Regions from separate parts of the Nocardioides sp. B129/18 genome, predicted to be linked through region 1. Evidence: predicted binding sites of a transcription regulator. Region 1 holds the regulator's gene; the other holds the start of a gene.
The links. The regulator LexA, encoded in region 1, represses DNA repair genes until DNA is damaged. The targets are predictions, from matches to a motif close to TCGAACANNTGTTCGA.
Positions count from the first base shown of each region.

Region 2: the regulator LexA is predicted to act here: its motif matches at 3,715-3,730, upstream of ACZDWJ_RS15485 (HNH endonuclease signature motif containing protein).

Region 1 covers NZ_JBUZJI010000005.1:93,996-101,364, reverse strand. The annotation lists gene ACZDWJ_RS05485 (long-chain-fatty-acid--CoA ligase) at 1-243, opposite strand, end outside; gene ACZDWJ_RS05480 (S1C family serine protease) at 381-1,844, shown strand; gene ACZDWJ_RS05475 (GNAT family N-acetyltransferase) at 2,010-3,065, opposite strand; gene ACZDWJ_RS05470 (ABC-F family ATP-binding cassette domain-containing protein) at 3,062-4,768, opposite strand; gene ACZDWJ_RS05465 (LysM peptidoglycan-binding domain-containing protein) at 4,947-5,324, opposite strand; gene lexA (transcriptional repressor LexA) at 5,594-6,391, shown strand; gene ACZDWJ_RS05455 (alkaline phosphatase D family protein) at 6,514-7,369, shown strand, end outside.
Region 2 covers NZ_JBUZJI010000023.1:57,275-64,643, forward strand. The annotation lists gene ACZDWJ_RS15480 (hypothetical protein) at 1-2,308, shown strand, start outside; gene ACZDWJ_RS15485 (HNH endonuclease signature motif containing protein) at 2,398-3,702, opposite strand; gene ACZDWJ_RS15490 (DUF5914 domain-containing protein) at 3,944-5,857, opposite strand; gene ACZDWJ_RS15495 (phytoene desaturase family protein) at 5,857-7,369, opposite strand, start outside.

The DNA.
Region 1 (7,369 bases):
GCCGAGCATGCCCGCGCTGAGGGAGACCTCGACGCCGGCGGGGTGGTTCTTGTCGAGGTAGGCCACGACGTCGCCACGGCCGACGCCGAGGTCGGCGAGGGCGCCGGCGGTGCGTCGGACGCGGTCGTGCCACTGGGCCCAGGTCCAGGTGCGGTCGAGGTAGCGCATGCACTCCTCGTCGGGGATGGTCTGCGCCCAGTGGGCCAGGCGGTCCTCGGCGAAGCGGGGGTCAGGTGCCGTCATGGATGCAGTGTGACGGGCACCACAAGGGTGAGCAACGGGTCGTCCCAGGACCGGGATCCCGCGCAGGCAGGCGGGTTCAGGGCGACTCACCAGAGAGGTCTCAGTTTCGTCACAGGGTCCTTGGACACAGTGGGGACATGACCGACCACCCCGACGGCCCTCGTCCCGAGGGTCAGCCCGAGAACCCGCAGGACCCTCGCTCCGCGGACGCGGGCGCGCACGACCCCTACCGGGCCCCGCGCCCCTCCGGCGACGCTCCTGAGCCCACCGCCCCGATCCAGCCGGCCGGCGGCTACCCGCCGCCCGCGGCCGGCGGCTCCCCGTGGCAGACCGGCCCTGAGCCCACCGCGATGTACCCGACGCAGGCCCCCGGTGCCCAGCCGACCTACGACGACGTCGTCTCCTCCGGCGCCGAGCAGCCGGCCGGTGCGGCGGCGTTCACCCGCCGGCCCTCGCGCAAGCGCCTGGTGGCCACGCTCATCGCGGCCGCCGTCCTGGCGGGCGGCGCGGCCGGCGTCGGCGGCGCGGCCGCCTACAACGCCCTCGACGACGACGGCGGCTCGGGCAGCGGCTCGAACAGCTCGATCACGACGTCGAAGGTCGTCGACTCCACCAACGCCCCCGCCCCCGACGGCTCGGTCGAGAAGGCGGCGCAGACCGTGCTGCCGTCGGTCGTGAAGATCTACGTCCAGGGCAGCAGCGAGGCCGGCTCGGGCTCGGGCATCATCCTCAGCTCCGACGGCAAGATCCTCACCAACAACCACGTGGTCGAGGTCGCCGGGCAGAACGGCACCATCACGGTCGCCTTCTCCGACGGCTCCACGCACACCGCGAAGATCCTCGGCACCGACTCCCTCACCGACACCGCCGTCATCCAGGCCGAGGGCGTCAGCGACCTCACCCCGGCCACGATCGGCAAGTCGGCCAACCTCGAGGTCGGCCAGAGCGTCGTGGCGATCGGCTCGCCGTTCGGCCTGGAGTCCACCGTCACCAGCGGCATCGTCAGCGCGCTGGACCGCCCGGTCGACGTCGGCTCCGACAACGCCGGCAACGCCACCGTCTACCCGGCCATCCAGACCGACGCGGCGATCAACCCCGGCAACTCCGGCGGTCCGCTCATCGACATGGCCGGCCACGTCGTGGGCATCAACGCCTCCATCCGCACCTCGGGCAGCAGCGGCTCCTCGCCGTTCGGCTCCAGCGACGAGGGCGGCTCGATCGGCCTGGGCTTCGCGATCCCGATCGACGAGGTCATGCCGATCGTCCAGCAGATGCTCGACGGCGACACCCCGACCCACGCCCGCCTGGGCATCTCGGTCTCCGACGCCGCCAGCAGCGACGCCGCCGCCCAGGTCGGCCTCACCAACGGCGCGAAGGTCGAGGAGGTCGGCAGCGGCTCCACCGGCGCCGACGCCGGGCTGAAGAAGGGCGACGTCATCACCAAGATCGACGACACCCAGGTCACCGGCTCGGACTCGCTGGTCGCGACGATCCGCTCCTACCGCCCCGGCGACACCGTCACGGTCACCTTCGTCCGCGGAGGCGACACCAAGACGGTCAAGGTCAAGCTCGACTCCGACGAGAAGACGACGAACTCCTAGGTCCTCTCGCACCCGAGCCCCGGGCCGCCTCTGACGAGGGTGGGCGGTCCGGCGGGCACGGTGGGGACGTGGGGTTCCCACGCCGTGTCCTTCGACGCCCCCGGCGTCCGGCCCCGAGCCGGCGCCGGGGGCGTCGCCACGTCCGGACCTCCCCGAGCGACGGCGTCAGTCGAGCCGGCGCTCGAACCAGCCGGCGCGCTCGACCGCGCGGTAGCCGAGCTGCTCGTTGACCGCGATCATCGGGCCGTTGACCTCGGCGTTCCAGGTGAAGACCTCGCGCACCTGCGGCGCGTGCTCGACCAGCAGCCGGAGCGCCGCGAGCTTCACCGCCAGCCCGAGGCGGTGCCCACGGTGGTCGGGCCGCACGAGCGTGCCCCACTGGTAGGCGCGGTGCGGCTCGTGCTCGGTGGTGACCACCTCGGTGTAGGCCACGAGCGCACCGTCGGCGTCGAGGGCGACGGCGCGGTGGGGGGTGCGGCCCTGGCGGGCCATCACGTCCTCCTCCGAGCGCACCTCGGCGGCACCCGAGGCGTGCGCCTCCATCTCGATGCCGCCGGTGGGCGCCTCGACCTCGAGCGAGCCGGCCAGCACGCCCCAGGCCTGCGCCCACGCGTCGGGCACCGGACCGACGAACGACTCGATCCGATAGGCGCCGTGGTGGGCGGCCGCCTCGGCAGCCAGCGCCTCGAGCCGCTCGGAGGCCACGGGCAACGGCAGCACGCGCAGCACCTCGGAGATGCCGAGGGCGAAGCCGCGCCGACGCAGGAAGTCGGCCCCCACGGTGCCCTCGCCGTCGGTGCCGGCCGCGATGGGCCACCAGGCGTCGGCGCCCAGCCGCGAGCGTCCCAGCGCTCGGCAGCGCTCGACGACGGCGTCGAGCATCCGGGTGCCGTGCCCCTGGCCCCGCACCGCGGGGTCGGTCATGACGCGGGCGTCGATGCGGTCGAGGTTGTCGGTGGTGCGCCACTCCAGCAGCGCGGAGGCGCGCACGGCTCCCTCACCGGGCGGGCCCTCCACGAGCGCCCACGCCTCCATCTGCGTCCCGACCTCGGGCGAGCGCAGCCGCTCGCGCATCTCCCCCGGCATCCACGGCGTCGCGTAGCGCTCGCGGCCGTGTCGCTCGCCGCGGGTGAGGACGTCGTTCCAGGCCTCGAAGGCCGGGGCGTCGTCGGCGTCGACCGGCACGACGCGGGTCGGCTCGAGGCCGGCTCGCGGGCTCATCGGGAGCGCTCCACGCGGCGCTCGTCCCACACGGGCTCGGGCGCCTCGTAGACCTCGCCGTCGGCGCCGTAGACCAGGAACCGGTCGAACCCGCGGGCGAACCAGCGGTCGTGCGTGACGGCCACGACCGTGCCCTCGAACGCCTCGAGCCCGGCCTCCAGCGCCTCGGCGGACTGCACGTCGAGGTTGTCGGTGGGCTCGTCGAGCAGCAGCAGGGTGGCGCCGGACAGCTCGAGGAGCAGGATCTGGAAGCGCGCCTGCTGGCCGCCGCTGAGCGACTCGAAGCGCTGCTCGGCGCTGGCCGAGAGCTCGTAGCGATCGAGCACGCGGCTGGCCTGCTCGCGAGGCATGCCCGGGCGGCCGCGGCCGTCGGGCGACTGCTCGCCCCGGTGAAGGATCTCCAGCAGGGTGCGCCCGAGGAGCTCCGGGTGCTGGTGGGTCTGGACGAACCAGCCCGGCTGCACCCGCGCGCCGAGCCGGGCGAGGCCGCGGTGGCGCACCGGCTCGATCGGACGCTCGCTCACCGGCCGGTTGCCGAGCTCGGGGTCGGTGCCGCCGGCGGCGAGCAGCCGCAGGAAGTGCGACTTGCCCGAGCCGTTGCTGCCGAGCACCGCCACCCGCTCGCCGAACCAGACCTCGAGATCGAAGGGGCGCATCAGTCCGGTGAGCTCCAGCTGCTCGCACACCACGGCCCGCTTGCCGGTGCGACCGCCCTTCAGCCGCATCGCCACCTGCTGCTCGCGGGGCTGCTCGGTGGGCGGGCCGGCCTCCTCGAACTTGCGCAGCCGCGTCTGCGCGGCGCGGTACTGGCTGGACATGCCGTCGTTGTACTCCGACTTCACGCGCAGCCGGTGCACGAGGGCGATGATCTTCTCGTGCTCCTCGTCCCAGCGGCGACGCATCTCCTCGAACCGCTCGAAGCGGTCGCGGCGCGCCTGGTGGTAGTCGGAGAACCCGCCGGGGTGGGTCCACACGGTGTTGCCGGCATGCCCCAGCTCGACGGTGACGATGCGGGTGGCGACGGCGTCGAGCAGGGCGCGGTCGTGGCTGACCATGAGCACGGTCTTCCCGCACTCGCGCAGGCGCTGCTCGAGCCACACCTTCCCGGGGACGTCGAGGTAGTTGTCGGGCTCGTCGAGCAGCAGCACCTCGTCGGGGCCGCGCAGCAGCGCCTCGAGGACCACGCGCTTCTGCTCGCCGCCCGAGAGGGTCGCGACGTCGCGGTGCCGGGCCCGCTCGAACGGGACGCCGAGGGCCGCCATCGTGCAGACGTCCCAGGCCACCTCGAGGTCGTAGCCGCCGGCGTCCGCGTAGTCGCCGAGCGCGGTGGCGTAGGCCATCTGCGTGGGCTCGTCGTCGACCTCCATGAGGGCCAGCTCGCAGCGCGCCACCTCGGCGGCGGCGGCCCGGACCGCCGGCGGCGCCACCGAGAGCAGGAGGTCGGCGACGGTGGGCTGCTCCTCCCCCGTGCCGCGCACGCCGACGAACTGCCCCATGACGCCGAGCCCGCCGGAGCGGGTCACCACGCCGGCGTGGGGTGCCAGCTCGCCGGTGACGATGCGCAGCAGGGTGGTCTTGCCCGCGCCGTTGGCGCCGACCAGTGCGACGATCGCGCCCTCGCCGACCCGGAACGAGACGTCGTCGAGCAGCACCCGCCCGTCGGGCAGCTCGTAGCGGACTCCGGAGACGTCGACGTGACCCACGAGGATCCATCCTCCCTGCCCGCGTCCGAGGAGGCGACCGCATTTCGCCCTCCGGCGTGCCGGGTCCGGAGACGGCGCGAGGGGCGGGCCGTGGGCCCGCCCCTCGTCTTCCCCGTGGCGTCGGCCGGGGTCGAGGCGGCCGACGACGTCTGAGGCGGGCCGACGGCCCGCGCTGCGCTCAGTCGAGCGGCACCTGAAGGCGCTGACCGGCGCGCACCAGGCCGCCGTCGAGGGCGTTGAGGTGCTGGAGGTGGGTGAGCATGCCGCGGACGTCACCGTCCTGCGCGTGGGCGGCGGCGATGTCCCAGAGGGTCTGCCCGGAGCGGACGACGATGACCTGGGTCGGCTCGGGGGTGCCGGGCTCCTGGGTGGCCACCGAGCCGGCCGCCAGCGCGATGCCCGTGCCGAGCACGATCAGGAGGGCGAGCACGAAGACCACCAGACGACCGCGCCGGGTCAGGCGCACCGTGCCGGAGGGCCGCGCGACCGGACGCACGGCGGGCCGAGCGGCGGAGCGGGCGGGGCGGGCGGCGGGCTGGAGGATCAGGGTGCTCATCGGGACTCCTGGGGAAGTGGGAGTGGGACGACGGATGTCTATCGGTCGGCGCCGACAGTTCCGGACGATCGCGGCCCGAGGGTCGGGATTCGCACGGATGTTCGAACTGGATCCAGAGTAGATCAGGTGTTCGATCGAACACAAGAGCGATCTCGATCACGTGTTCGACTCAGGGCCGGCCGGCCGACCCTCCGTGTCTCCCGGGCTGCGGACACGCCGAGTTCGAACAGATGTTTGAGTCCGGCGTCCGGTCTCGCTACCGTCAGGCCATGCCGACCCGCGACCGCCCCGATCCCGCCGAGAAGGCCTCCCCGACCTCGCCTGAGACCTCTCCTGAGAAGTCGTCTGCGAAGCCGCGCGGCAAGACCGTCTCCGAGCTCCCCGACGGCCCGCCGGACGCCACCGGTCTCACCCAGCGCCAGCTGAAGGTGCTCGCCACCATCAAGGAGGCCATCGAGAAGCGCGGCTTCCCCCCGAGCATGCGCGAGATCGGCCAGGCCGTCGGCCTCACCAGCACCTCCAGCGTCGCCCACCAGCTGCGCGTGCTGGAGGAGAAGGGCTTCCTGCGCCGCGACGCCAACCGGCCGCGCGCCCTCGAGGTCTTCCTGCCCGAGGTCCTCGCCGCCCGGCGCTCGATCTCCTCGGCCGACGAGAGCTCCTACGACGAGACCGGCATCGGCGACACCGTCCCCTCCGCGGCCTACGTGCCGGTGGTCGGCCGGATCGCGGCCGGCGGCCCGATCCTGGCCGAGGAGCAGGTCTCCGAGGTCTTCCCCCTGCCGCGCCAGCTCGTCGGCGAGGGCCAGCTCTTCCTGCTCGAGGTCGTCGGCGACTCCATGGTCGACGCCGCCATCTGCAGCGGCGACTTCGTCGTCGTCCGCCAGGAGCAGACGGCCGAGAACGGCCAGATCGTCGCGGCGCTCCTCGACGGGGAGGCCACGGTGAAGACCTTCCAGCGCAAGGACGGCCAGGTGTGGCTGATGCCGCACAACCCGGCCTACGACCCCATCGACGGCACCCACGCGCGGATCCTCGGCGTCGTCACCGCGGTGCTGCGCAGCCTGTGATCCTGTGAGCCACGCCACCCGCGGGCCGTCCCCGATGGCCCGCGGGTGAACGCTCGGCGACGCCTCCGCGACACCTGCCGCCCGCGCCGTCACCTCCGGAGCCCTTGCTGCGTTGAGGGCGCGTGACCCACCTCGATCTCCCCGCCGTCGGCCGCCGCGCCGTCCTGGCCTCCGCGCCCGTCGCCGTCGGCACGGCCGGCGCCGTCGGCGCCCTCGGCTCCAGCGCTGACGCCGCCACGCACCGCGTCTTCCAGCACGGCGTCGCCTCGGGCGACCCGCTCCCCGACGCCGTCGTCCTCTGGACGCGCGTGACGCCCACCGCCACCGCACTGCCCGGCAGCGGCCGCGGTCCGCGCACCGACGTCGTGTGGGAGGTCGCCACCGACCGGCGCTTCCGGCGCATCGTCAAGAAGGGCACCTTCGCGACCTCCGCGGCGCGCGATCACACCGTCAAGGTCGACGTCCGCGGCCTCGCTCCGGCCACCTGGCACTGGTACCGCTTCACGGCGGCCGGCCAGGTCAGCCGCGTGGGCCGCACCCGCACCGCGCCCGCGCACGACGCCGAGCTGCGGCACCTGCGGCTCGGGTTCACCTCCTGCGCCAACTGGCAGGCCGGCTACTTCGCCGCCTACCGCGGCCTGGCCGCGCGCGACGATCTGCACCTGATCGTCCACCTCGGCGACTACTTCTACGAGTACGGCCCCGGGCAGTACGGCTACGGCAAGGACGACGTCGACGTGCGCCCGCACGTGCCGGCGCACGAGGTGCTCAGCCTCGCCGACTACCGCCAGCGCCACGCGCAGTACAAGACCGACCGCGACCTGCAGGACCTCCACGCGGCCTACCCCTGGATCATCACCTGGGACGACCACGAGGTCGCCAACGACCAGTGGTCCGGCGGCGCGGAGAACCACACGCCCGCCACGGAGGGCTCGTGGACGCGGCGCCGCGCCCGCGCGCACCGGGCCTACGACGAGT
Region 2 (7,369 bases), on a different contig from region 1:
GCAGGCCGCGGGCCTGACCCTCGTCGCGAGCGCCGACGGCGGTCCCGCGGCGCCGGAGGTCACGCTCGTCGATCCCGACGGCGCCGTCCAGTGCCGACTGGCCGGGTCCGGACCGTGCGTCGTGCCGGATCGCAGCGACCTGCGGATCCTGGTGCGCTCCCGCGCGGGCACGACCGCGCCCTACTCCGTCGACGTCCTGCGCGTCGACGACGCCGCAGGCTGCGGGCTCGCGCCGACCTCGACCCTCGGCAGCGCGCCGCGCCTGTTCCTCGGCCGCCTGCAGCCCTTCCAGCTCACCTGTCGCCGGCTCGAGCTGGCGGCGTCCACCCACCTGGTGCAGGTGGAGTCGCTGAACAGCGCGATCGGCTGGACGCTCTACCGCGACGACGCGCAGGTCGCCTGCTCCAGCAGCGACGACCAGCCGTGCCGGGCCCCGCAGGCGGGCACGTACGTGCTCGTCCTGGCCAACCGCGACGATCTCGACCCGGGGGCGCTCCCCTTCGACGCGTCGGTCACCGACGTGCTGGAGGCGGGACGCTGCGACGCCGTCGCCCCGACGTCCTGGCTCGAGGCGCCGCAGCGGATCGCCACCCGGAGCCGTCAGCAGGTGACCTGCCGCCGGCTCGACGCCCCGGCGGGCACTCCCCTCGTGCTCGCGGGCCGCACCCTCGACGAGGGACGGTCCGGCGACCGGGTGACGACACAGATCGTCGACGCCACCGGCACGCTCGCGTGCCCGCCCACCGTCGACGGCCTCGGCTGCACGCTGCGCGGCGCGGCGCCCTTCCGGATGCTCTCGCGGCTGCGCGGGGAGAGCGGCTCCTCCACGGGCGTCGGGTACGACGTCGTCGCCCGCTCCCTCGCCGCCGGCTCCGGCTGCCCCGTCATCGCCGCCGCACCGTTCGGCATCACCCCGGCCGACCGCCACCCGGGCATCGGCTGCCGCCAGCTCGACGGTCGGGCCGGAGAGCGCATCTGGCTCGCCTCCCACGCCACCGCCGCCGACGAGCAGCACGAGGACGCGCTCTACGACCCCGCGCTGCAGTCGGTGTGCGCGGGCGGCGACGGGGCGCCGCTGTGCACCCTGCCGAGCGACGGCCGCTACACGCTGATCACCGACGTCCTCGGCACCGACCAGCGCACCACCTTCCACGACCTCGGCTCGTCCGAGGGCTGCCTCCCCCAGGGCGACGACCTGAGCACCCGCAGCGGCGAGCGCACCCTCGGCCGGCTGGATTGCAGCGTGCTGCCGGTCGGCTCGAGCGGGGGACGCACCATCCAGATCGCCGACGCCCTCCAGCCGGGCGGGGCCCAGGCCTCGGTCCTCATCGTCGACGCCGAGGGTCGCGGCGTGTGCGCGAGCACCTCCGGCGGCGAGGCCCTTACCACCTGCCGCCTCGACGGGCCGGCCCCCTTCCGTGCCCTCGTCGACGCCGACTCCGCCCCGCGCTACACCGTCGCCTTCCTGCGCGAGGGGGCCGTCGAGTGCCCCGCCCTGCCTGCCGGCCTGGGCAACGGCCTCACGCTGCGGCTGCAGGGCGAGCGCCGCGCGGCGTGCGCGACCGTGACCGCCACGACCGGCCAGCAGCTGCACGTCCTGCGCCGCTCCGGAGGCAGCGTGCAGCTGGCCGCCGCCAGCGCGGCCGGCTGCACCTCGTCGCTGCTGTTCCACAGCATGCTGTGCCCGGGCTCGGGGACACGCACCGTCGTCGTCCTCGGCGAGGGCCCTGACGGCGTCAGCGAGCTGCGCCGCACCGACGACACCGGCGCGATGCTGTCCTTCACCCCGCCGCGCATCGTCGGCTCCGTGCGCGCCGGCGAGACCGTCAGCGCGGCTCGCGGCGACTGGTCCGCGGTGCCGGCCCGCTTCTCCTACCAGTGGCTGCTCGACGGACGCGCGCTCACCGGCGCGACCCGCTCGACGCTGCGCGTCCCGGCCGCGGCGCTGGGACGGCGCCTCAGCCTCCGGGTCCGGGCCACGCCCTACGTCGAGGTCCGCCCCGGCGAGGCGCTGTCGGCGTCCAGCAGCGTCCGGGAGGGAGCCGCACCGTCCCTCCTCACGGCGCCGTCGATCTCCGGCACTCGCACTGTCGGACGACGCCTCACCGCGTCCGTGGGCCGCTGGTCGCCGCAGCCGAGCAGCTACGTCGTCTCGTGGTACGTCGGGGGACGGTTCACCGGCATCCGCGCCCGCTCCCTGACGCTGACCTCCGCGATGCGCGGGAAGCGGATCGAGGCGGTCGTCACCGCACGACGCACCGGCTGCCGCGACGCCAAGGCGACCGCACGCACCTACCTGCCGCGCTAGGGCCGGGCCGTTCGAACCCGGGACGCACCTCGAGCCCGGGACCGGCTGTCGGTCGCGGGCTGAGGGTGCTGGAGCTCGTGCTGGTGGCGTCAGGGTGTGGGGGTCTCGGCAGGCTCGACCAACGGGAGTTGGACGGTGCCGGTGGGGCCTCGCCGGAAGTGGACGCCGGTGGGACTGGTCCAGAGGTGGTGGCCTGGATGGTCGGGGTCGGGCCGGTAGCGCCAGCCTGAATGGGTCTTGGAGCGATGGTGATGTCGACACAGGCACGCGAGGTTCCAGGATGACGTCGGGCCGCCGGAGTCGAACGGGTTGATGTGGTCCAGGTCCGCACGCCTCGCGGGGCGGCGGCAGTGGGGGAAGACGCAGGTGCGGTCCCGGACGATGACCTGCTCGCGGAGGAGTTGTGCGGCCTCGTAGGACTCGCAGTGCCGCTCGGCCGCCAGGTCGAGGACGGGCCGGATCGTCACCTTCGACGAGCCTGGGCACCAGCTCTTGACGGCGTCGAGGAGGAGCGGGGAGCGGGTGGCCTCGAGGGTGGCGATGGGGCCGATGTCGCCGAGGGCGTCGGCGGAGAGGTGGACGTAGAGGATCGTCTCGCGGCGACGGGCGGGCGCTGGGGTCTCGACAGGCTCGACCACCGACTCGGCGAGGTCCAGGTGCTGGCGCCCGAGCTGGCCAGCGGCCCACGCACGCCGCGCGTCGAGGGAGTCGGTCGAGCCGAGCGCGAGGGCCTGGTGGGCCAGCTCGGCGAGGGCGGCGTCGAGGTCGATCGCGTCCTCGCGGTCCATCCGGCCGTGCACGTCGACGGTGCCGTCCAGACTCGGCTGGTCGACGGCCACGTCGAAGCGCCGGTCGTCACGAGCCAGCCGCTGGCGCAGGGCCGCGAGATCGGGGTCGACCTGCTGCTCGGCGAGGTTGATCGCGTTCTCGATCGCCCGACGCCCGACGGAGTGCGCATAGGCGGCGAGGAGCTGATCCGCGCGAGCGGCGGCGTCGAAGGAGAGCACCATCGTGTGCTCGGTGATCCGACGCACCTGGGCGACGGTCACCTCGCCCTCGACGAGGCGGGTCCACAGGCGCGGGAGCCGGGTGCAGCCCTCGAGGGCGTGGCCGACGTAGTAGCGCCCGGAGTCAGTCGACATGCCCAGCGCGGCGGCGATCTCGTCGCAGCAGTACTCCGAGACCATCGGCGCACCCGGGCCGGCGATCGACACCTCGCAGTGCGTGCCCACGAGGAACGCGGCGTCCATCTCGTCCGCAACGGTGTGGGTGATCGCCCAGTCAGCAGCGATCTGGAAGACCTCACGCTCGGCGTCGTCAGCCACGGACCTGGCCTGCATCGCAGCGCGCAGGACGTCGCTGTCGCGCAGGAGACGGGGCTTCCGTGTGGCCATGCCTCATTCTATCCGAACACCAGTTCGAAGACGAGCGCCTGTGCACAGGGATCCGGGCGGGTGCGGGGGTCTCGACAGGCTCGACCACCGGGGCGGCGCGCGACCACGGGCGGCGGCGCACCGACGCGGCACCCCCGAGCCCCGCTCTCCTCGGTGTGCCTTTCAACGTGAAGCGGACCAGCAGGCCACCGACGGCGAGGACGCCCAGCGAGAGCCCGGCGAGAGTCTCGCCGCCCCAGCCTCAGACCCCGTACGACTCCCCTCGCGAGCGCAGCAGCCACGACCGCTCGGCGTACACCATGTCGTCGACCCACAGCCGCCGCGCGGTGCTCCGCATGGCCGGGCGCAGGAGTGGCGCGACGTGGCGGGCGACGGCGAAGCCGGTGCGCTCGGAGGTGGCGATGGTGGCCTCGACCATCATCGTGCGCGGCCGGCCGGCGGCGTCGAGGCCGAGCGGCGTCGCGTGGGTCTCGACGACGCTGCCGGCGCCCTCGCCCTCGGTGATCGTCATGACGATCGTGCGGGCGTCGGGGCAGGTGAACTCAGCGCGCACCGGGACGCCGAGGCGGCGGCTGACGCGGAAGGTGACGTCGACGGTGAGCACCTCGTCGTCGCTGGCGGCCTCGTCGACGGTGAGGTGGCTGAAGGCGTAGGGGTGGAACCACGAGCCGTGCCAGGGGTCGAGGCGGTTGGCGATGATGTCGCGCGGCTCGCAGGTGCCGGGGACGGCGACGACCGCCGAGACCGAGCGACCGAGGGCGGGACGCACCGGCAGGCGGGGCGCCTCGGAGGTGACCTCGCCGGCGGTGGGGATGCGCACCCACAGCAGGACGCCGTCGTCGTGGGCGGTGAAGGGCTGCCAGCCGGGGACGCCCTGCTCGTCGAGCGGCATGCCGTGCCAGCGGCAGTGGAGACGGTCGCCGAGCACCTCGCAGTCGGTGAGCAGCGCGCCGAGGTGGGGGCAGGAGCCAGGGGCGGCGTGGACGCCGGTGGAGGTGCGCCACAGGGCGACCTCCTGGCCGCCGACGTGACGCACGATCGAGGTGTCGCGCAGGTCGGTGGAGGCGCCGACGCAGTACCAGCCGCCGGGGTCGCGGGCCAGGGCGACGTCGAGCGCGGCGCGGATGCGCGCGGGCTTCGCGTCGCGCCACGACGGCTCGAGTCGGTCGCGCGAGGGCATCGGCCGCAGCGCCAGCGGGATGCGCTCGTGCAGCTGGCCGGGGACGGCGGCCGGCGGCTCGACGGCCGGGGCGCGCGTGGGCGCGAGGTGCGCCGCGGCGCCGCCGAGGGCGACGGCGGCCAGCGCCGCCTTGCGCCAGGTGGGCACCCGGGCGCGGGAGGTGAAGACGTCGTAGTCGGCGGCCTCGATGCGGTCGAGGATGCCGGCGTAGAGCCGCTGCGCGGTGCCGACGCAGCGACGCGAGGCGTCGGGCAGCAGCGCGAGACCGGCGTCGGCCTCGCGGTACAGCTCGCGGTTGCGCTCGAGCTCGAAGCGCATGAGCGCCCGCCAGGCGGGGTCGACGCGCCGCTCGAAGGGGTCGGCGCCGAAGCGCTCGAGGTCCTCCTGCGGCAGGTAGACCCGGCCGCGGTCGAGGTCCTCGTCGACGTCGCGCAGGAAGTTGGTGAGCTGGAAGGCCAGGCCGAGCGCCCGCGCGGGCTCCTTGGCCTGCGGCGAGAGCGGCTGCAGCACCGGCAGCATCATCTCGCCGATGACCGCCGCGGAGCCCTCCATGTAGCCCAGGAGGTCGTCCCACGTGGGGTAGTGGTCGACGGTGAGGTCCTGGGCCATGGCGTCGAAGAACCGCTCGAAGCACTCGGCGTCGATGCCGGTGGCGCCCACGGTGGTGGCGACGGCCGCCAGCACGGGGTCGTCGCTGCCGCCGGCGTGGACGGCGTCGACGAACCGGTGCTGGAAGTCGCGCAGCGCCGCCTCGGTGGCCGCCGCCGAGGGCGCCATCGTGGCGCCGGGGGCGTCGACGATGTCGTCGGCGAGCCGGCACAGGGCGTAGACGGCGTGCACGTGACGCCGCTGCTCGCGCGGCAGGATCGCCGCTCCCCAGAAGTACGTGGTGCCGTGCTGGCGGGTCAGCTCCGCGCAGCGGCGGTACCCCTCGAGGAGGTGCGGGTCGGCGACCGGCTCGGCGAGCGTGGCCATCAGGCCACCGCCCCGCTCGACCGCCGCTCACGACCGCGTCGGCGGACGCCGAGCGCGTCGGAGGGCAGGTGGTCGAGGACGCGCTGGGCGGCGAGCTTGCCGGAGACCAGCACCATCGGGACGCCGACGCCCGGCGTGGTGCCGGAGCCGGCGAAGAACAGGCCCGGCACCCGCTTCTCGACGTTCTTGGGCCGGAACGGCCCGGTCTGCAGGAACGTGTGGGCCAGCGCGAACGGGGTGCCGCGCTCCATGCCCTGGCGCTCCCAGTCGAGCGGGTCGACGAGCTCCTCGGCGACGATGTCGGTGGGGTAGCCCTCGGTCTCGAGGAACCGCTGGAGCTCCTCGCGGCTGCGGCCGCGCTGGGTCTTCCAGTCGACGACGCCGTCGAGGTTCGGCGCGGGCTCCAGCACGTAGAGCACGTGGCCGCCCTCGGGGGCCAGCGACGGGTCGCTCATCGTCGGCACGGTGACCAGGCGCGAGGGGTCGGGCATCATCCGGCCCTGCTTGATGAGGGCGTCGAAGGAGGAGTCCCAGGCGTCGGCGAAGTGGATGTTGTGGTGGTGGGTGCCGGCGGGCAGCTCCCCGCGCGCGCCGACGTGCCACACGACCGCCGAGGGGGAGTACTGCCCCTTGCGCACGACGCGGGGCGCCTTCAGCTCGGGCAGCAGGTGGCGGTAGGCGACCGGCAGGTCGAGGGTGCACACGACGGCGTCGGCGGCGATGCGCTCGGAGCCGTCGATCTCGACGCCGGCCACCGCGCCGTCGTTGCGGCGCAGCAGCCGCGAGACCGTGGCGCCGTAGCGAACGTCGACGCCGGCGTCCTCGGCCGCCTTGGCCATCGCCACCGGGACCGCGCCCATGCCGCCGTCGGGGAACCAGACGCCCTCGATGCAGTCCATGTAGGTGATCACGGCGTACAGCGAGAGGGCCGAGCTCGGCGGGAGGCCGGCGTACATGGCCTGGAAGGTGAAGAGGCGACGCAGGCGGTCGTCCTCGAAGCGGCGGGCCACCGCCGGGCCGAGCCGGCCGAAGCCGCCCATGCCCACCAGCCGCGCCGCAGCGGCGGGGGAGGAGAGCAGGTCGAGCGGAGAGTCGAAGTTGGCGTCGATGAAGTGCGGCATCTCGACGTCGTAGAGCCGACGCAGCCAGCCCACGAAGTCGTCGAAGGCGGCGGCGTCGCGCGCGCCGGACTTCTGGCGGATCTCCTCGCGCATGTTCTCGTGGCCGTGGCGCACGAGGATCTCCGAGCCGTCGGAGTACTTGGCGCGGTAGCCGGGGTCGAGCAGGCGCATCGGCAGCAGGGCGTCGAGGTCGCCGCCGGCGGCGCTGATGACGTCGTCGATCAGCCCGCGCATCGTGAGCACGGTGGGCCCGGTGTCGAAGGTGTAGCCCTGGTCGTGGATGCGGCCGCCGCGGCCGCCGGGGATCGTCTCGCGCTCGACGAGGACGATCTCGTGGCCCGAGCCGCTGAGGTGACAGGCGGTGGCGAGGCCGGCGAGGCCGGCCCCGATG